One region of the Kocuria sp. CNJ-770 genome, then DNA from elsewhere that is predicted to be linked to it. Evidence: predicted binding sites of a transcription regulator. Region 1 holds the regulator's gene; the other holds the start of a gene.
The links. The regulator HrcA, encoded in region 1, represses chaperone genes, less so after heat shock. The targets are predictions, from matches to a motif close to TTNGCACTCGNNNNNNNCGAGTGCNAA.

Region 1 (7,987 bases):
TGGCCCAGCAGGTGCAGGATCCCGTGGGTGGTGAGCAGGCACAGCTCGTCCGCGACCGAGTGCCCGGCGGCCTCGGCCTGGCGGCGGGCCACCGGCGGGCACAGCACGATGTCGCCCAGCGTCCCCTCCGCGGGCCGCTCGGCGGTGCCGGGGCGCAGCTCGTCCATGGGGAAGGAGAGCACGTCCGTGGCGCCGGGCAGGTCCATCCACTCGACGTGCAGGCGCGCCATCTCCTCCTCGCCGACGACGGCGATCGACAGCTCGGCGTCGGGGTGCACGTGCAGGCGCCGCAGGACGTGCTCGGCGAGCCGGCCCAGCAGCTCGGCGTCGACGGCGGCCCAGGCCGCACGGTCCGCGGCCGGCACCTCCTCGGGGTCGGCGTGGAGGTCGAACTCGACGGCCATCAGGCGCGCTCCCCGTGCTCGGGGGCGGCGCCGCTCTCGGCGGCCCGCGCCGCCCTCGTGCTCTCCTTGCGCTCCCGGCGCTCGTTGCGCCGCCGGTTCGTGGTGTCGAAGACGTCGTAGGCGCTGACGATGCGGCTCACCAGTTCGTGGCGCACGACGTCCTCCGCGGTCATCTCGGTGAACGCGACGTCCTGGACACCGCCGAGCACGTGCTGCACCTGGCGCAGCCCGGACGAGGTGCTGCCGGGCAGGTCCACCTGGGTGACGTCGCCGGTGATCACCATCTTCGAGCCGAAGCCCAGGCGGGTGAGGAACATCTTCATCTGCTCGGGCGTGGTGTTCTGCGCCTCGTCGAGGATGATGAACGCGTCGTTGAGGGTCCGCCCGCGCATGTACGCCAGGGGTGCCACCTCGATCGTCCCCGCCTCCATGAGCCGCGGGATGGACTCCGGGTCCATCATGTCGTGCAGCGCGTCGTAGAGCGGGCGCAGGTACGGGTCGATCTTCTCGCTCAGCGTCCCCGGCAGGTAGCCGAGGCGCTCCCCCGCCTCCACGGCCGGGCGCGTGAGGATGATCCGGGAGACCTCCTTGGCCTGCAGCGCCTGCACGGCCTTGGCCATGGCGAGGTAGGTCTTGCCCGTGCCGGCCGGACCGATGCCGAACACGACGGTGTGCTCGTCGATCGCGTCGACGTAGGACTTCTGGTGCAGGGTCTTGGGCCGGATCTTGCGGCCCCGGCTGGAGAGGATGTTCTGGGTCAGCGCTCCGCTGGGCCGGACGGAGAGGTCCCGGCCGATGAGCTCGAGCAGCTGCGTGATCACCTGGGGGGTGATCGCGGTCTCGCGTCCGGCGAGGACCTTCAGCTCGTCGAAGAGCGTCGCGACGATCTGCACGGGACCGGTCGGACCCTCGATGCCGAGCTCCAGCTCCCGCGGGCGGGTCGAGAGGCCGGGGAAGGCCGCCTCGACCTGGCGCAGGGTGTCGTCCCCGGAGCCGAGGCAGCGGACCATGGTCTCGCGGTCGGGAAAGGTGATGACGGTGCGGGCCGTCAGTGGGTGCGTGGTGCCGGGCAGCGTCTCAGTCATGGGTGCGGCCCGTGGGGCCGTGCTCTCGCTCTCTCGATGGGTGCTGTGCTTGCGGTGCGGGTGCCGGTGCGGCACCGCGGTACGGCGGCGGGCGCCCCGCGGGGCAGGCCCTGCTACCAGAGTACCGCGCGGCTCCGGCGCCCGGGCCCGCCCGGGCGGACATTCCGATTTGGTATCGGTCACGGTGCAGCGGCCGTTGCGGGCGTGGGGCCCCGGGACGCTGTGCTGGAATGGTCGGGTCCTCCGGCAGGGGGACGGGTGCGGGCCCCGGCCGGCCGCACCGGCATCCCCACCGACCCGGAGAGACGAGGTGTGCGTCCCCCCATGGCCACTGACCTGTTCCGGTCCCCCGCCCGCCGCGCCCGCCGCCGCGCGGGCGCCCTGTCCGCGGCCTGCGTCGTCGTGCTCGCGGGGTGCGCCCCGGGCCCGGGGCGGCGCCCCACGGCGTCGTTCCCGCATCGAGCGCTGCGCCCGCCTCCGCGCCGGCCTCCGCTGCCGCTGCCGCGCCCGGCGCGGCGGGCAGCGGCGCCGCGGGCAGCAGCAGCGCGGTCGCCACCACGAAGGTCCCGGTGTACTGGGCGGGGCGGCCGACGGGGAGCAGCGGCTGTTCCGCGAGTTCCGGGACGCCACCGAGGGCCCGGCGGCCGTGGACCCCATCGCGGCCGCGGCCGCGCTGCTGACCACCGCCGCGCCCCAGGACCCGGGCTACCGCACCCTCTGGTCCCCGGTGGACCGGGTGGGAAGCTCCACCTCGCCGGACGGCACGATCACCGTCGACCTGCCCGCCGAGGCCTTCCGCGCCGGCCTGGACGAGCAGGACGCGCACCTCGCGCTCCAGCAGCTCGCCCACACCGTGACGGCCACGGCGAGCAGCACGGGGCTGCTGCCGCAGAACGCGGAGCCGGAGGTGGTGGTGCTCGTGGACGGGAGGGCCCGGGAGGAGGTCTTCGGCTCCGTCCGGCTCGACCAGCCCCTGCGCCCGGACGGGAACCTGGAGGCGCCCCTGTGGCTGCTGGACCCCCGGGAGGGCCCGCACCCCGAGGGCGCCGTCGAGATCTCCGGCCGGGCCCTGGAGGGCGTGGACGACGTCCGGTGGGCGGTCCTCGACGAGGACGGCGCGACGGTCGCCGGCGGGTCGGTGAGCACCACCGCGCGGGACGACGGGACGGTCGGGTTCCGCACCGAGGTCGAGCTGACCCCCGGCCGGTACGGGGTGACGGTCACGGGCCGGGACGCCGAGGGCGTGACCGTGCGCGACGACGGCGCCGTGGAGGTCGTCGCGGGCTGAGGGCCGGGCCCGCCGGGGGCGTGGGCGGGGCCGCCGGGCCGGGGCTCACCCCGGTGCGCCGTCCCACCGGCCCAGCGCGGCACTGAGCACGGCCAGGGCGACCGGGCCGGCCGTGGAGCTGCGCAGCACCTCGGGCCCCAGCCGCAGCGTCCGCGCCCCGGCGCCGGCCAGGGCCTCGAGCTCGCCCGGGGCGATGCCGCCCTCCGGGCCGACGACGAGCACGATCTGCTCCGCCGCCTCCCAGGGCCGGTGCGGTCCGCCGAGCAGTCCCGCCAGGGACTCGCGGGCCTGCTCGTGCAGCACGACCCCCGCCGTGCCGGGCCGCCCCAGCAGCGCCGTGAGCTCCCGGGTGGTGCTCAGGGGCAGCACCTCGGGCCAGCGGGCCCGGCGGGACTGCTTGGCGGCGGCCGCCACGGTGTGCACCCACTTGTCGTGGCTCTTGGCCGCCCGCTCCTTCTTCCACCGCACGATGGAGCGCTCCGCCTGCCACGGCACCACCGCGTCGACGCCGAGCTCGGTGGCCGTCTCGACGGCGAGGAGGTCGCGCTCCCCCTTGGCGAGGGCCTGGGCGAGCACCAGCCGCGGCCGGCGGACCGGGTCCGCGCTCACCGCGGCCAGGCGCACGTCCATGCTGTCCCTGCTGTCCGTCCCGGCGGCGCACAGCTCCCCGGTCGCCCGGGCGCCCGCGCCGTCGACCAGCTCGAGGCGCTCCCCGGGGCCGAGGCGGCGCACCGTGACGGCGTGGCGGGCCTCCGGCCCGGTGACGGTGAGCACCGCGCCCGGGCCGAGCCCCTCGAGCCGGCCGGGCTCCACCTTGAAGACGGGCAGGCTCACAGGTCGAAGCGGTCCTTGAGCCGCGAGAAGAACCCGCCGGAGCCGGCGGGGCTGTCGAGCGTGGTGCCGGTGGCCTGCTCCTCCCCGCGCAGCCGGGAGAGCTGCTCCAGCAGCTCGCGCTGCTCGTCGTCGAGCCCCGTGGGCGTCTCGACCTCGAGGTGGACGAAGAGCTCGCCGCGGCCGCCGCCGCGCAGCCGCGTGGCGCCGAGGTCGTGCAGGGTGACCGTGTGGCCGGTCTGGGTGCCCGGGGTCACCGGCACCTCGCGCTCCCCGTCGAAGGTCTCGAGGGTCACGGTGGTGCCCAGGGCCGCGGAGGTCATGGGCACGCGCACCCTGGCGTGCAGGTCGTCGCCCTGCCGCTCGAACGTCGGGTCCGGGTCGACCTTGAGCTCGACGTAGAGGTCACCGTTGGGACCGCCGGCCGTGCCGGCCTCGCCCTGGCCGGAGAGGCGGATCCGGTTGCCCGAGGAGACCCCGGCCGGGATCTTGACGGTCAGGGGGCGGCGGTCGCGCACGCGGCCCTCGCCGTAGCACTCGTGGCAGGGGTGCTTGATGACCGTGCCGAAGCCGTCACAGGTGGCGCAGGGGGCGGCGGTCACCACGGTCCCGAGGATGGACTGCACCTGGCGCTGCACCTGGCCGGCGCCGTGGCAGACCTCGCAGGTCTCCGGGCGGGTGCCCTCCTGGCAGCAGCTGCCGTTGCAGGTGGGGCAGACCACCGCGGTGTCCACGGTGATCTTCTTCTCGGTGCCGAAGACCGCGTCCTTGAGGGATACGCGCACGTTGATCAGCGCGTCCTGGCCCTGGCGGGTGCGGGAGGCGGGCCCGCGCCGGCCCGCCCCGGAGCCGCCGGCGCCCTGGAAGAAGGTGTCGAAGATGTCCTGGAAGCCGAAGCCGGTGCCCGGGAACCCGCCGCCGAAGCCGGTGTCGGTGCCGTTCTCGTTCCCGGTGGCGTCGTACACCCGCCGCTTCTCGGGGTCGGCGAGGACGTCGTTGGCGTGGGAGACGCGCTTGAACTCCTCCGCGGCCTCGGGACTCGGATTGACGTCCGGGTGCAGCCGGCGGGCCTTCTTCCGGTAGGCCTTCTTGATCTCTTCCTGGCTGGCGTCGCGGGACACACCCAGGGTCTCGTAGTGATTGCTCACCGTGGTCCGTTCTGTCGAGAGGTCTGGTGGGAGTTCTGGTGCAGGGCCCCGGCACCGGGGCCCGCGGGGGCTCAGCCCCCGAGGATACGGGAGAGGTAGCGGGCGACGGCGCGCACGGCCGCCATCGTGGACGGGTAGTCCATGCGCATGGGGCCCACGACCCCGACCTTGGACTGGGGCCCGTAGCCGGTGGCGACGACCGCCGCCTCGGACAGGGGCCCCGCGGCGTTCTCCGCGCCGATGCGCACGGCCACGCCGCGGGCGTCCTGCTCCATCTCGGAGAGCAGCCGGAGCATGACGACCTGCTCCTCGAGCGCCTCCAGGACGGGGCCGATGCTCAGGTGGAAGTCCCCGGTGGCGCGGGCGAGGTTGGCGGTGCCGGCCATGACCATGCGGTGCTCGGCCCCGCCCGCGGCCAGGGCCCCGACGACCTCGGCCACCGTCTCGGCGGCCGGGCGCAGCGCGGGCGCCATGTCGGCGGTCATGGTCACGAGCGCCGCGGGCACCGCGGCCAGGGAACGGCCGACGGCCGCGGCCAGCACCCGGGTGCGCAGCTCGAGCAGCTGCGCCTCCTCCAAGGGGGCGGGCAGCACCGCCACGCGCTGCGCGACCCGTCCGTTGGTGGGGATGAGCACCACGAGCACCCGGCCCGCGCCGAGGTCGACGACCTCCACGTGGCGCACCGTCACCCCGGACGCGTGCGGGTACTGCACGACCGCCACCTGGTGGGTGAGCTGGGCGAGCAGGCGCACGGTGCGCTCCATGACGTCGTCGAGGTCGGCGGCGTCGTCGAGCAGGCTCTGGATGGCCCGGCGCTCCGGGCCGGAGAGCGGCTTGACGGCCGCGATCTGGTCCACGAACGTCCGGTAGCCCTTGTCGGTGGGGATCCGGCCGGAGCTCGTGTGGGGGGCCGTGATCAGGCCCTCCTCCTCGAGCGCGGCCATGTCGTTGCGCACGGTGGCCGAGGAGACACCGAGCCGGTGCCGCTCCACGAGGGCCTTGGAGCCCACGGGCTCCTGGAAGTGCACGTAGTCCTCCACGATGGCCTGCAGGATCTGCAGTCGTCTCGGATGGTTCACGTCGCTCCTCCCCGTCGTCTCCTCGGCACCCGGGCCGCCTGGCACTCGGGCGGCCACAGTGCCAGCGCGATCCAGTGTAGCCCCCGTGTCCGACCCCACGGTCCCGCCCGCCCGGTTTGGTACGCTTCCGGCTGATCCGCGCCGGACGGGCGGGACCGCGACCGGGAGGACGAGCATGAGCGACTACGGCTGGGGGCCGCGCAGCCTCGACGACGCGGGCCTGGCCCGGCGGAAGCCGGTCTCCGCGGAGGTGCCGGTCGCCCCCGGGCTGCTCCTGGAGGACGTCACCACCGGCTGGGTCGGGGCAGTCGTGTCCCTGGAGACGATCGGCGGGATGCGGGTCATGGGCCTGGAGGACCGCCGCGGCCGGGTCAAGGCGTTCCCGCTCGGGCCGGGCTTCCTGCTGGAGGGCGAGCCCGTCGTCGTCGTGGAGCCCCGCCGGCCCCGGCGGCGAAGCAGCCCGGGCGCACCCGCTCCGGCTCCGTGGCCGTGGAGGGGCTGCGCGCGAGCACCGCCAAGGCCTCCCGCGTCTGGGTCGAGGGCTACCACGACGCCGAGCTCGTGGCCAAGGTCTGGGGGCACGACCTGGCGGTCGAGGGCATCGTCGTGGAGCCGCTGCACGGCGTCGACGACCTGCCGGCGGCGGTGCAGGAGTTCGGCCCGGGCCCGGGCCGGCGGCTGGGCATCCTCGTGGACCACCTCGTGCCCGGCTCCAAGGAGTCCCGGATCGCCGAGCGGACGATGCGCCTGCCCGGGGCCGCCGGCAACGTGCTGGTGCTGGGCCACCCGTACGTGGACATCTGGCAGGCGGTCCGGCCCCCGGTCCTCGGCATCGAGGCCTGGCCCGTGGTCCCACGGGGCACCGACTGGAAGACCGGCACCGCCGCGGCCCTGGGCTGGCCGCACCGCACGCCCGGGGACCTCGGCCGGGCGTGGCAGCACATCCTCTCCCGGGTGGACAGCTACGCCGACCTCGAGCCCGCCCTCCTGGGGCGGGTCGAGGAGCTCATCGACTTCCTCACCGCCCCGGGCGCCTGAGCTCCCGGGGCGGCGCGACCGACATCACGTCACACAGGCACACGTGCGCGGGCGAACCCCGTGCAACTCCCGAACCGGCCGGTAGAATCGAGCCACGCCATCCGCCGACCGCAGCCGCGCCGCGGTCCCACCCCCGAAGGACTTCCGTGCCCGTGCAGACCGACCCCCGATCGAGCCACGAGAACGCCGAGGCCCCGTTCGAGGGCCTCTCCCCCGTGGCGCAGCCGCTCACCGTCGCCGAGGACCACCAGTGGGCGACCCTGGCGCACTTCGCCGGGGTGGTCGGCTTCGTGCCCTCGTTCCTCATCCACCGCGTCTTCCGCCGCCGCGGGAGGTTCACCGAGCAGGAGTCGCGAGAGGCGATGAACTTCACCCTGCTCCCCACGCTCGTGGTGGTCGCCGGCGTGCTGCTCGCCCCCGTCCCGTTCGTCGGCTGGTTCTTCGCGCTCGCCGCCGCCGCGGCCTGGCTGCTGCTGGCCCTCGGCTCCCTCGCCGGCGGGATCCGGGTCAACCACGGGGAGCCCTACCTCTACCGGTTCAACACCCGTCTGTACGACCGCCTCGCCGAGAAGCTGCGCGAGCGGTCGCGGGAGCGCGCCGCCCGCCGCTGAGGCACCCGCCGCCGGGTCCGGCGGGCGTCCACGGTCAGTCCAGCAGGCGCCGCACCACGGCGTCGCCCAGGAGCCGGCCCCGCAGGGTCAGCACCAGCGTCCCGCGCAGCGCCGGCCCGGGCTCCACGAGCTCGTCGGCGATGAGCCCGGCCACCGCCGCACGCCCGGCGTCGTCCAGGGCCGCCACGGGCAGGCCGTCCCGGATCCGCGCCTCGAGCATCACGCGCTCGAGGTGGCGGGTGTCCGCGTCGAGGATCTCCCGCCCGGCCGCGGGCGACTCCCCGGCCCGCACCCGGTTCGTGTAGGGCACCGGGTGCTTGAGATTCCACCAGCGCGTGCCGCCCACGTGCGAGTGGGCCCCGGGGCCGATCCCCCACCAGTCCTGGTTGTGCCAGTACGCGAGGTTGTGCCGGCTGCGGTGGGCCCGGGCGCCGGCGCCGCGGGCGGGCCGGGACCAGTTGCTCACCTCGTACCACTCGTAGCCGGCCTCCCCCAGGATCCGG
Region 2 (7,987 bases), on a different contig from region 1:
CCGGACATCGCCATGGCGGCGCCGGCGAGCACCAGGGCCACGGTGCGGGGGACGCGGGTGATGGCGAACATCTCGCCGCCGCCCTCGGCGCCGAACACGTCGTAGACCCCCGTGAGGAGGGACACGGCCAGCAGCGCGAGGACCCCCAGGGCGCCGGCGAGCAGCTTCCGGTCGAACAGCGCGCCCTTGCTCCCCGGGCCGTTCCCGGCCGGGGGTCCCGGCGTGGTCGTCGTCATGAGCCTCTCCTCCGGCCTCGTGCCCGGCGCGGGACGGTGGTGGTGTCCGCCGTCGGAGGCCCCACCACCGTCGTCCGCACGGTCGGTCAGTCCTGCTCGCCCATGGCGTCGGCCAGGGTGTTGAAGAACTCCGTGTAGGTCTGGATGCCCTCGTTGGTGTACGTGTCCTTGGGCATGTACACCACGTTGTCCTCCCGCACCGCGGTGACGTTGCGCAGCGCTTCGGCGTTCTCGACGACCTCCTGCGCCGGCGTGTACTCGGCGTCGTCGGGGCTGACGGCCGCGTCACGGTCCATCACGAGGATCCAGTCGGGGTTCGCGTCCGCGATCGCCTCGACCGAGATGTCGTCGCCCTGGTGGTCGTCGGTGGCCCCATCGACCTCGAGGGCCGGGGCGAAGTCGAAGATCTCGAACAGCGGACCCAGGGTCCGCCCCACCTCCGGGGCGATGTAGCCGATCTCGCCGCCGGAGACGGTGACGGCCATGACCGTGTCCCCGGGCTGGTACTCCTCGACGACTCGCTGCATCGCCGCGTCGAAGGCGCCGTTGATCTCCTCGGCCTCCGCGCTCCGGCCGAAGATCTCGCCCAGCGCCGAGGTCTGCCGCTTCAGCTCCTCGTCGAAGGGCTGGTCCTCCCGGGGGTCGAGCTCCACGATGGTGGCGTCCGGCACGAGGTCGGCGAAGTCGTCGCGGTAGTCCGCGAAGCGCTGACCGTTGACGATGAGGTCGGGGTCCGCCGCGACGACGGCCTCGAGGTCGGGCTCGCGGTGGTTGCCGAGGTCGGTGACGGACTCGTCGTCGGCGTAGGCGATGGTGTCCGGCATGAGGGCGCGCGGGGCGGCCACCAGCTCGATGCCCCAGTCCGCCAGCGTCTCGAAGGTCCGGTTGTCGGTGGCGACCACGGACGCCGGCGGGGCGCTCACGGTCTGGGTGCCGTAGTTGTCCTCGACCTCGACCGTGGAGGCGGCGGAGGACTCCGCGGACGCCGTCTCGCCGCCCTGGGATCCGCCGCAGGCGGTGAGGGCGAGGGCGCTGACGGCGGCCAGGACGGCGGCCGGGTACTGGGTGCGGTTCATGGTGGTCCTTCGTGCGGGGATTCGGGTGCGGGTCCCGTCGTGCCGCCCCCGGCGGGGCGCACGGCGGGGCGCCGCACGTGGCGACGTCCCGGTGCAGTGCACGGGACGTCGGGGCGGCACCGGTTCTCGGCCGAGGTAAGGCTCGCCTTACCGCTCAACCTAGAGTGTTCCGGGCGGGTGAGGCAAATCATTGGAGAACATCGGCGTGCCCTAATTCGACCGGTATGGGATCGGCCGCTCCACCGCGCTGGCACTCGCCTTGACCGACTGCTAGGCGACTTCTATAGTCGGCCTTGGCACTCTCCGGGTGAGGGTGCTAAGGGCCAGGCGATCGATCGGCACCGCGACGACGGTTGGTGCGCCAACCGGCCCGAAGCAAGACGGCGGGCCCTGCCCGCGGTCGCCCACCGCTTTCCACGCCTACAGAGAAGGAGAGATCGTGTCGGTCTCCATCAAGCCCCTCGAGGATCGCATCGTCGTTCAGCCGCTCGCCGCTGAGCAGACCACCGCTTCCGGTCTCGTCATCCCGGACACCGCCAAGGAGAAGCCCCAGGAGGGCAAGGTCCTGGCCGTGGGCCCCGGCCGTGTCGACGACTCCGGCAACCGCATCCCGGTCGACGTCAAGGAGGGCGACGTCGTGATCTTCTCCAAGTACGGCGGGACCGAGGTCAAGTACAACGGCGAGGAGTACCTGGTGCTCCCGGCCCGCGACGTCCTCGCCGTCGTCGAGAAGTAGAGCCGGCGCAGCAGACCGCGCAGTCCTGACGAAGGGTGCCCGCCGCGCGCCCCGCTTTCCCGGCGGGCCCGCGGCGGGCACCCTTCGTCGTCCCCGAATTCCCGAACCCCGCTGGACCACCAGCCACCCAGAAGGAGCTCTTCGCCCATGGCCAAGCAGCTGGCATTCGACGATGCCGCCCGCAAGTCCCTCGAGAACGGCGTCAACAAGCTCGCCGACACCGTCAAGGTCACCCTCGGCCCCCGCGGGCGCAACGTGGTGCTCGACAAGAAGTGGGGCGCCCCCACGATCACCAACGACGGCGTGACCATCGCCCGCGAGGTCGAGCTCGACGAGCCCTACGAGAACCTCGGCGCGCAGCTCGCCAAGGAGGTGGCGACCAAGACCAACGACGTCGCCGGCGACGGCACCACCACCGCCACCGTGCTGGCCCAGGCGCTCGTCAAGGAGGGCCTGCGCAACGTGGCCGCCGGGGCGGACCCCCTGAGCCTCAAGCGCGGCATCGAGAAGGCCGTCGAGGCCGTCGCGCAGCGCCTGCTGGACAACGCCCGCCCGGTCGAGGGCGTCAACGTCGCCCACGTGGCGACCATCTCCGCCCAGGACCCCACCATCGGGGAGCTCATCGCCCAGGCCTTCGAGACGGTCGGCAAGGACGGTGTCATCACCGTCGAGGACGGCTCCAGCACCGAGGTGGAGCTCGAGGTCACCGAGGGCATGCAGTTCGACAAGGGCTACCTCTCCCCGTCCTTCGTGACCGACGCCGAGCGCCAGGAAGCGGTCATGGAGAACTCCCTGGTGCTGCTGTACCAGGGCAAGATCTCCTCCGTGCAGGAGCTCATGCCGGTGCTGGAGAAGGTCCTCCAGGCCAAGAAGCCGCTGACCATCATCGCGGAGGACGTCGAGGGCGAGGCCCTGTCCACCCTGGTGGTCAACAAGCTGCGCGGCACCCTCGACGTCGTGGCGCTCAAGGCCCCCGGGTTCGGCGACCGCCGCAAGGCGATCCTGCAGGACCTCGCGGTGCTCACCGGCGGCGAGTTCATCACCTCCGAGCTCGGCATCAGCCTCGACCAGGTGACCCTGGAGCAGCTGGGCACGGCCCGCCGCGTCACGGTGACCAAGAACACCACCACGGTGGTCGACGGCGGCGGGACCCCGGAGCAGATCCAGGAGCGCGTCGCCACGATCCGCGCCGAGGTGGAGCGCACCGACTCCGAGTGGGACCGGGAGAAGCTCCAGGAGCGGCTCGCCCGCCTCGCCGGCGGGGTCTCCGTGATCAAGGTGGGCGCGGCCACCGAGGTCGAGGCCAAGGAGCGCAAGCACCGCATCGAGGACGCCGTGTCCTCGACCCGCGCGGCGCTCGAGCAGGGCATCGTCTCCGGCGGCGGCACCGCCCTGGTGCACGCGGCGAAGGTCCTCGACGAGTCCGACCTCGGGCTCACCGGCGACGCGGCGACCGCGCTCGGCATCGTGCGCCGCGCGCTGCGCCAGCCGCTGTACTGGATCGCGCAGAACGCCGGCCAGGACGGCGCCGTGGTCGTCTCCCGCGTGGCCGACCTGGAGCCCGGCCACGGCTACGACGCCGCCGCCGGCGAGTACGTCGACATGGTCGCGGCCGGCATCATCGACCCGGTCAAGGTCACCCGCTCGGCGCTGCAGAACGCCGCGTCCATCGCGGCGCTCGTGCTCACCACGGAGACCCTCGTGGCGGACAAGCCCGCCGAGGACGCGGGGCACGGCCACCAGCACTGACCCGCACTGCCCGCCCGACGGACCCGTCCCGCTCCCGCGGGGCGGGTCCGTCCGCCGTTGCCGCCCGTGCCCGGCCGCCTCCGGTAGAGTGCGGGGGTCCACCCGACCACGGCCGCACCCCCCATGGCGGCACGGTGTTCCCAGGAGATGCCCATGACCAGCCTTCGCGAGCACGAGGCGACCCCCGGCGCCGGGGCGTCCACGGCCGGGCGGGTGGCCCGGTACTCCGGGTTCCGCCCGGAGGTGCAGGGGCTGCGGTTCGTGGCGGTGCTGCTCGTGGTCCTCTACCACGTCTTCCTCGACCGGGTCTCCGGCGGGGTGGACATCTTCCTGCTGATCTCCGCCTTCTTCCTCACCCTGTCCTTCGTGCGCAAGCTCGAGGCCGGCCGGCCCCTGGCGATCGGGCGGTACTGGCTGCACGTGTTCAAACGGCTGCTGCCCCTGGCCGTGCTCACCGTGCTCGGCACGCTCGTGCTCGCGTGGCTGCTGTTCCCGGAGGCGCGGATCGACCGGATCCGCACCGAGGCCCTGGCCTCGGTGTTCTACGTGCAGAACTGGGCGCTGGCCCTGGCCGAGGTCGACTACTACGCCGCCGACGCCTCCACCGCCTCCCCGTTCCAGCACTTCTGGTCGCTGTCCGTGCAGGGACAGGTGTTCCTGCTGTGGCCGCTGGTCTTCGGGGCGGCGTGGCTGCTGACCCGGTGGCGGGGGTGGCGGCCGGTGCCGGTGCTGGCGGGCATGTTCGGGCTGATCTTCGCCGCCTCGCTGGCGTGGTCGGTGCACAGCACCGCCACCCAGCAGGCCTTCGCCTACTTCGACACCCGCACCCGGCTGTGGGAGTTCGCCCTCGGCTCCCTGCTGGCCCTGGCGGTGCCCTACCTGAACCCGCCGCGGGCCGCCCGGGTGGCGCTGGGCTGGGCCGGGCTGCTCAGCATGGTCTCGGTCGGGCTGCTCATCGACGTGCAGGGGGCGTTCCCGGGGTGGATCGCCCTGTGGCCGCTGCTCTCGGCGGCGGCGATCATCGTGGCCGGCCAGTCGGGCTCCCCGTTCGGGCTGGACCGGATCCTGGCCTCGAAGCCGCTGGTGCGGCTGGGGGACGCCTCCTACGCCCTGTACCTCATCCACTGGCCCCTGCTGATCACCTACCTCGTGCTGCGGGACCGGCCGGTGGCCGGGCCGCGGTCGGGAGCGGTGATCATCCTCGTCTCTCTGGTCCTCGCGGTGCTGGCCACGAAGCTGGTGGAGCGCCCGTTCCAGCGCTGGGCGTGGCCGGAGCAGTCCAAGCGGCGGCTGGCGGTGTCCGTGGCCGTGAGCCTCGCCCTGGTGGCCGTGCCCGTGCTCGCCTGGCAGCAGGTCGACGCCCGGCGCGCCGCGGTGCTCGCGGAGGAGGCCGCCCGCAACAACCCCGGAGCCGCCGTGCTCCGGCCCGGGTTCGAGTTCCGCGGGGACCCGCAGGCTCCCGCGCTGCCGCTGGCCAGCGCGCTGCAGGACGAGTGGGTGGGACTGCCCGAGCCCTGCTCCGGAGAGTTCGCCCCCGCACAGGAGCCGCTCGAGGAGTCCTGCCGGCAGACGCCGCTCGTTCAGGACCCCACGCGCACCGTCCTGGTGGTCGGCAACTCCCACATGGAGCAGTTCATGGGTGCGGTGATCCCCCTGGCCGAGGAGCGCAACTGGCAGCTCGTGTCGGTCCTGCAGCCCGGGTGCCCGTTCGCCGTGCGCCCGGAGGGGGACGAGTGCCACGAGGGCAACCGGTTGGCCCTCGACTACGTGGAGCAGGTGGACCCGGACATGGTCCTGACGACGTCGACGTACGCGGCCCGGATGGACGGCCCCGGCGAGACCGTGCCCAGCGGATATCCCGAACTGGTCGACCGTCTGACGGGCCAGGGGATCGAGGTCGTCGGCTTCCGCGACAACCCGCGCTTCGACTTCAACCCCTACGAGTGCGCAGAGCGCCACGGCGCGGGCGCGGCCCGGTGCGAGGTCCCCGTGCCGAAGGTGCTGGCTCCCGTGAACCCGGCCGACGCCCTCCTCGACCGCCCCGGCTTCACGTCCCTGGACCTCACCGACCTGATCTGTCCCGTCGGGGTGTGCCGGCCCGTGGTGGGCAACGTGCACGTCTTCATGGACGCGCACCACCTCAGCTGGGCCTACACGCGGACCATGGCACCGGCTCTCGAGGAGCGGCTCCTCGGTGCCGCCGGGCCCAAGGCTTCCTTGTGAGCACGGTGCTCACCCGCGCCCCGCGGCCCGGCGGCGGGCGGTCGCCGGCCTCGTCCGCGGGAACGTCCGGCGCCGGGGCGTCCACGGCCGGGCGGGTGGCCCGGTACTCCGGGTTCCGCCCGGAGGTGCAGGGGCTGCGGTTCGTGGCGGTGCTGCTCGTGGTCCTCTACCACGTGTTCCTCGGGCGGGTCTCCGGCGGGGTGGACGTCTTCCTGCTGATCTCCGCCTTCTTCCTCACCCTGTCCTTCGTGCGCAAGCTCGAGGCCGGCCGGTCCCTGGCGATCGGACGGTACTGGCTGCACGTGTTCAAACGGCTGCTGCCCCTGGCCGTGCTGACGGTCCTGGGGACCCTGCTGCTCGTCGAGCTGCTCTATCCGGCCTACGACGTCGGACGGTGGCGCAGCGAGGGGCTGGCCTCGGTGTTCTACGTGCAGAACTGGGCACTGGCGCTCAACGCCGTGGACTACTACGCCGCCGACCACTCGACCGCCTCCCCGTTCCAGCACTTCTGGTCGCTGTCCGTGCAGGGTCAGGTGTTCCTGCTGTGGCCGCTGGTCTTCGGCGCCGCCTGGTGGTGCCGGCGGAGGCTGGGGTGGCGGCCGGTGCCGGTGCTGGCGGGCATGTTCGGGCTGATCTTCGCCGCCTCGCTGGCGTGGTCGGTGCACAGCACCGCCACCCAGCAGGCCTTCGCCTACTTCGACACCCGCACCCGGCTGTGGGAGTTCGCCCTCGGCTCCCTGCTGGCCCTCGCCCTGCCGTACCTGAACCCCTCGTGCCGGGTGCGCGTGGCGCTGGGCTGGGCCGGGCTGCTCAGCATGGTCTCGGTCGGGCTGCTGGTGGACGTGCAGGGGGCCTTCCCCGGGTGGATCGCGCTGTGGCCGCTGGCCTCGGCGGCGGCGATCATCGTGGCCGGGCAGTCGGGGTCACGGGTCGGACTGGACCGGATCCTGGCCTCGCGGCCGCTGGTGCGGCTGGGGGACGCCTCCTACGCCCTGTACCTCATCCACTGGCCCCTGCTGATCACCTACCTGGTGCTGCGGGACCGGCCCATGGCCGGACCGCGGTCGGGGGTGCTGCTGGTGCTGCTGTCGGTGCTGCTGGCCGTGCTGGTCACCCGGCTGGTCGAGGACCGGCTCAGGACGTGGTCCTGGCCGGAGCAGTCCAAGCGGCGGCTGGGCGGGGTCGTCGTGCTCTGCCTCGCCCTCGTCGTGGCCCCGGTGCTCGCCCTGCAGCACGCCGAGGACCGCCGGGCCGCCGCGGTCCTGGCCGCCGCGGACCGCAACAACCCCGGGGCCGCGGTCCTGACGCCCGGATTCCGTGACCAGGCCGACCCGGACGCGCCGGCCGTGCCGGTGATCACCGGGGACTCCTACCGGAAGCCCGGGCTGGGCGAGCCCTGCCCCGCGGAGCTGGGCATCTCCGAGCGCCACCAGCAGTGGTGCTTCGAGACCGTCCCGAACGCCGAGCCCGCCGCGACCCTCCTCGTCGTCGGCAACAGCCACGTGCACATGTGGATCCCGGCGATCGAGGAGTTGGCCGAGGCCAACGACTGGCGGGTGCTCACCTACATCCGCGGCAACTGCATGTACTCCACCGTCGAGGAGCAGGTGGCCGACCACGAGGCCTGCGCCCGCTGGCTGGAGGGCGCCGACCCCGTGGTCGACGCGGTGGGGCCGGACCTGGTGCTGCTGCAGGGCACCCGCAGCACGGACGAGGACGAGGAACAGTTCACCCCCGGGATGGAGCAGCGCGTGCGTGGCCTGGCCGAGCGCGGCATCCAGGTCATCGGGCTGCGCGACAACGCCCGCTTCGACTTCGTCCCCGCCCAGTGCGCCGTGGACCACGGCGCCGACGCCCCCGAGTGCGCCGCCACCCACACGATCCTGGACCCGGACAGCCCGCTGACGCCGGTCGCCGACGAGCTGGCCCGGGTGTCGATGGTCGACATGGGCGACCTGATCTGCCCG

Region 2: the regulator HrcA is predicted to act here: its motif matches at 1,560-1,586, upstream of groES (co-chaperone GroES).

The regions. Positions count from the first base shown of each region.
Region 1 is NZ_MKJW01000101.1:16,570-24,556, forward strand. Features, by position in the region: gene ybeY (rRNA maturation RNase YbeY) at 1-404, opposite strand, end outside; gene BJF77_RS11580 (PhoH family protein) at 404-1,489, opposite strand; gene BJF77_RS20090 (GerMN domain-containing protein) at 2,136-2,777, shown strand; gene BJF77_RS11590 (16S rRNA (uracil(1498)-N(3))-methyltransferase) at 2,823-3,611, opposite strand; gene dnaJ (molecular chaperone DnaJ) at 3,608-4,756, opposite strand; gene hrcA (heat-inducible transcriptional repressor HrcA) at 4,828-5,835, opposite strand; partial or broken gene BJF77_RS11605 (DUF3097 domain-containing protein) at 6,011-6,873, shown strand; gene BJF77_RS11610 (DUF4870 domain-containing protein) at 7,020-7,484, shown strand; gene hemW (radical SAM family heme chaperone HemW) at 7,519-7,987, opposite strand, start outside.
Region 2 is NZ_MKJW01000097.1:15,505-23,491, reverse strand. Features, by position in the region: gene BJF77_RS10290 (ABC transporter permease) at 1-236, opposite strand, end outside; gene BJF77_RS10285 (siderophore ABC transporter substrate-binding protein) at 323-1,312, opposite strand; gene groES (co-chaperone GroES) at 1,752-2,048, shown strand; gene groL (chaperonin GroEL) at 2,196-3,797, shown strand; gene BJF77_RS10270 (acyltransferase family protein) at 3,951-6,020, shown strand; gene BJF77_RS10265 (acyltransferase family protein) at 6,017-7,987, shown strand, end outside.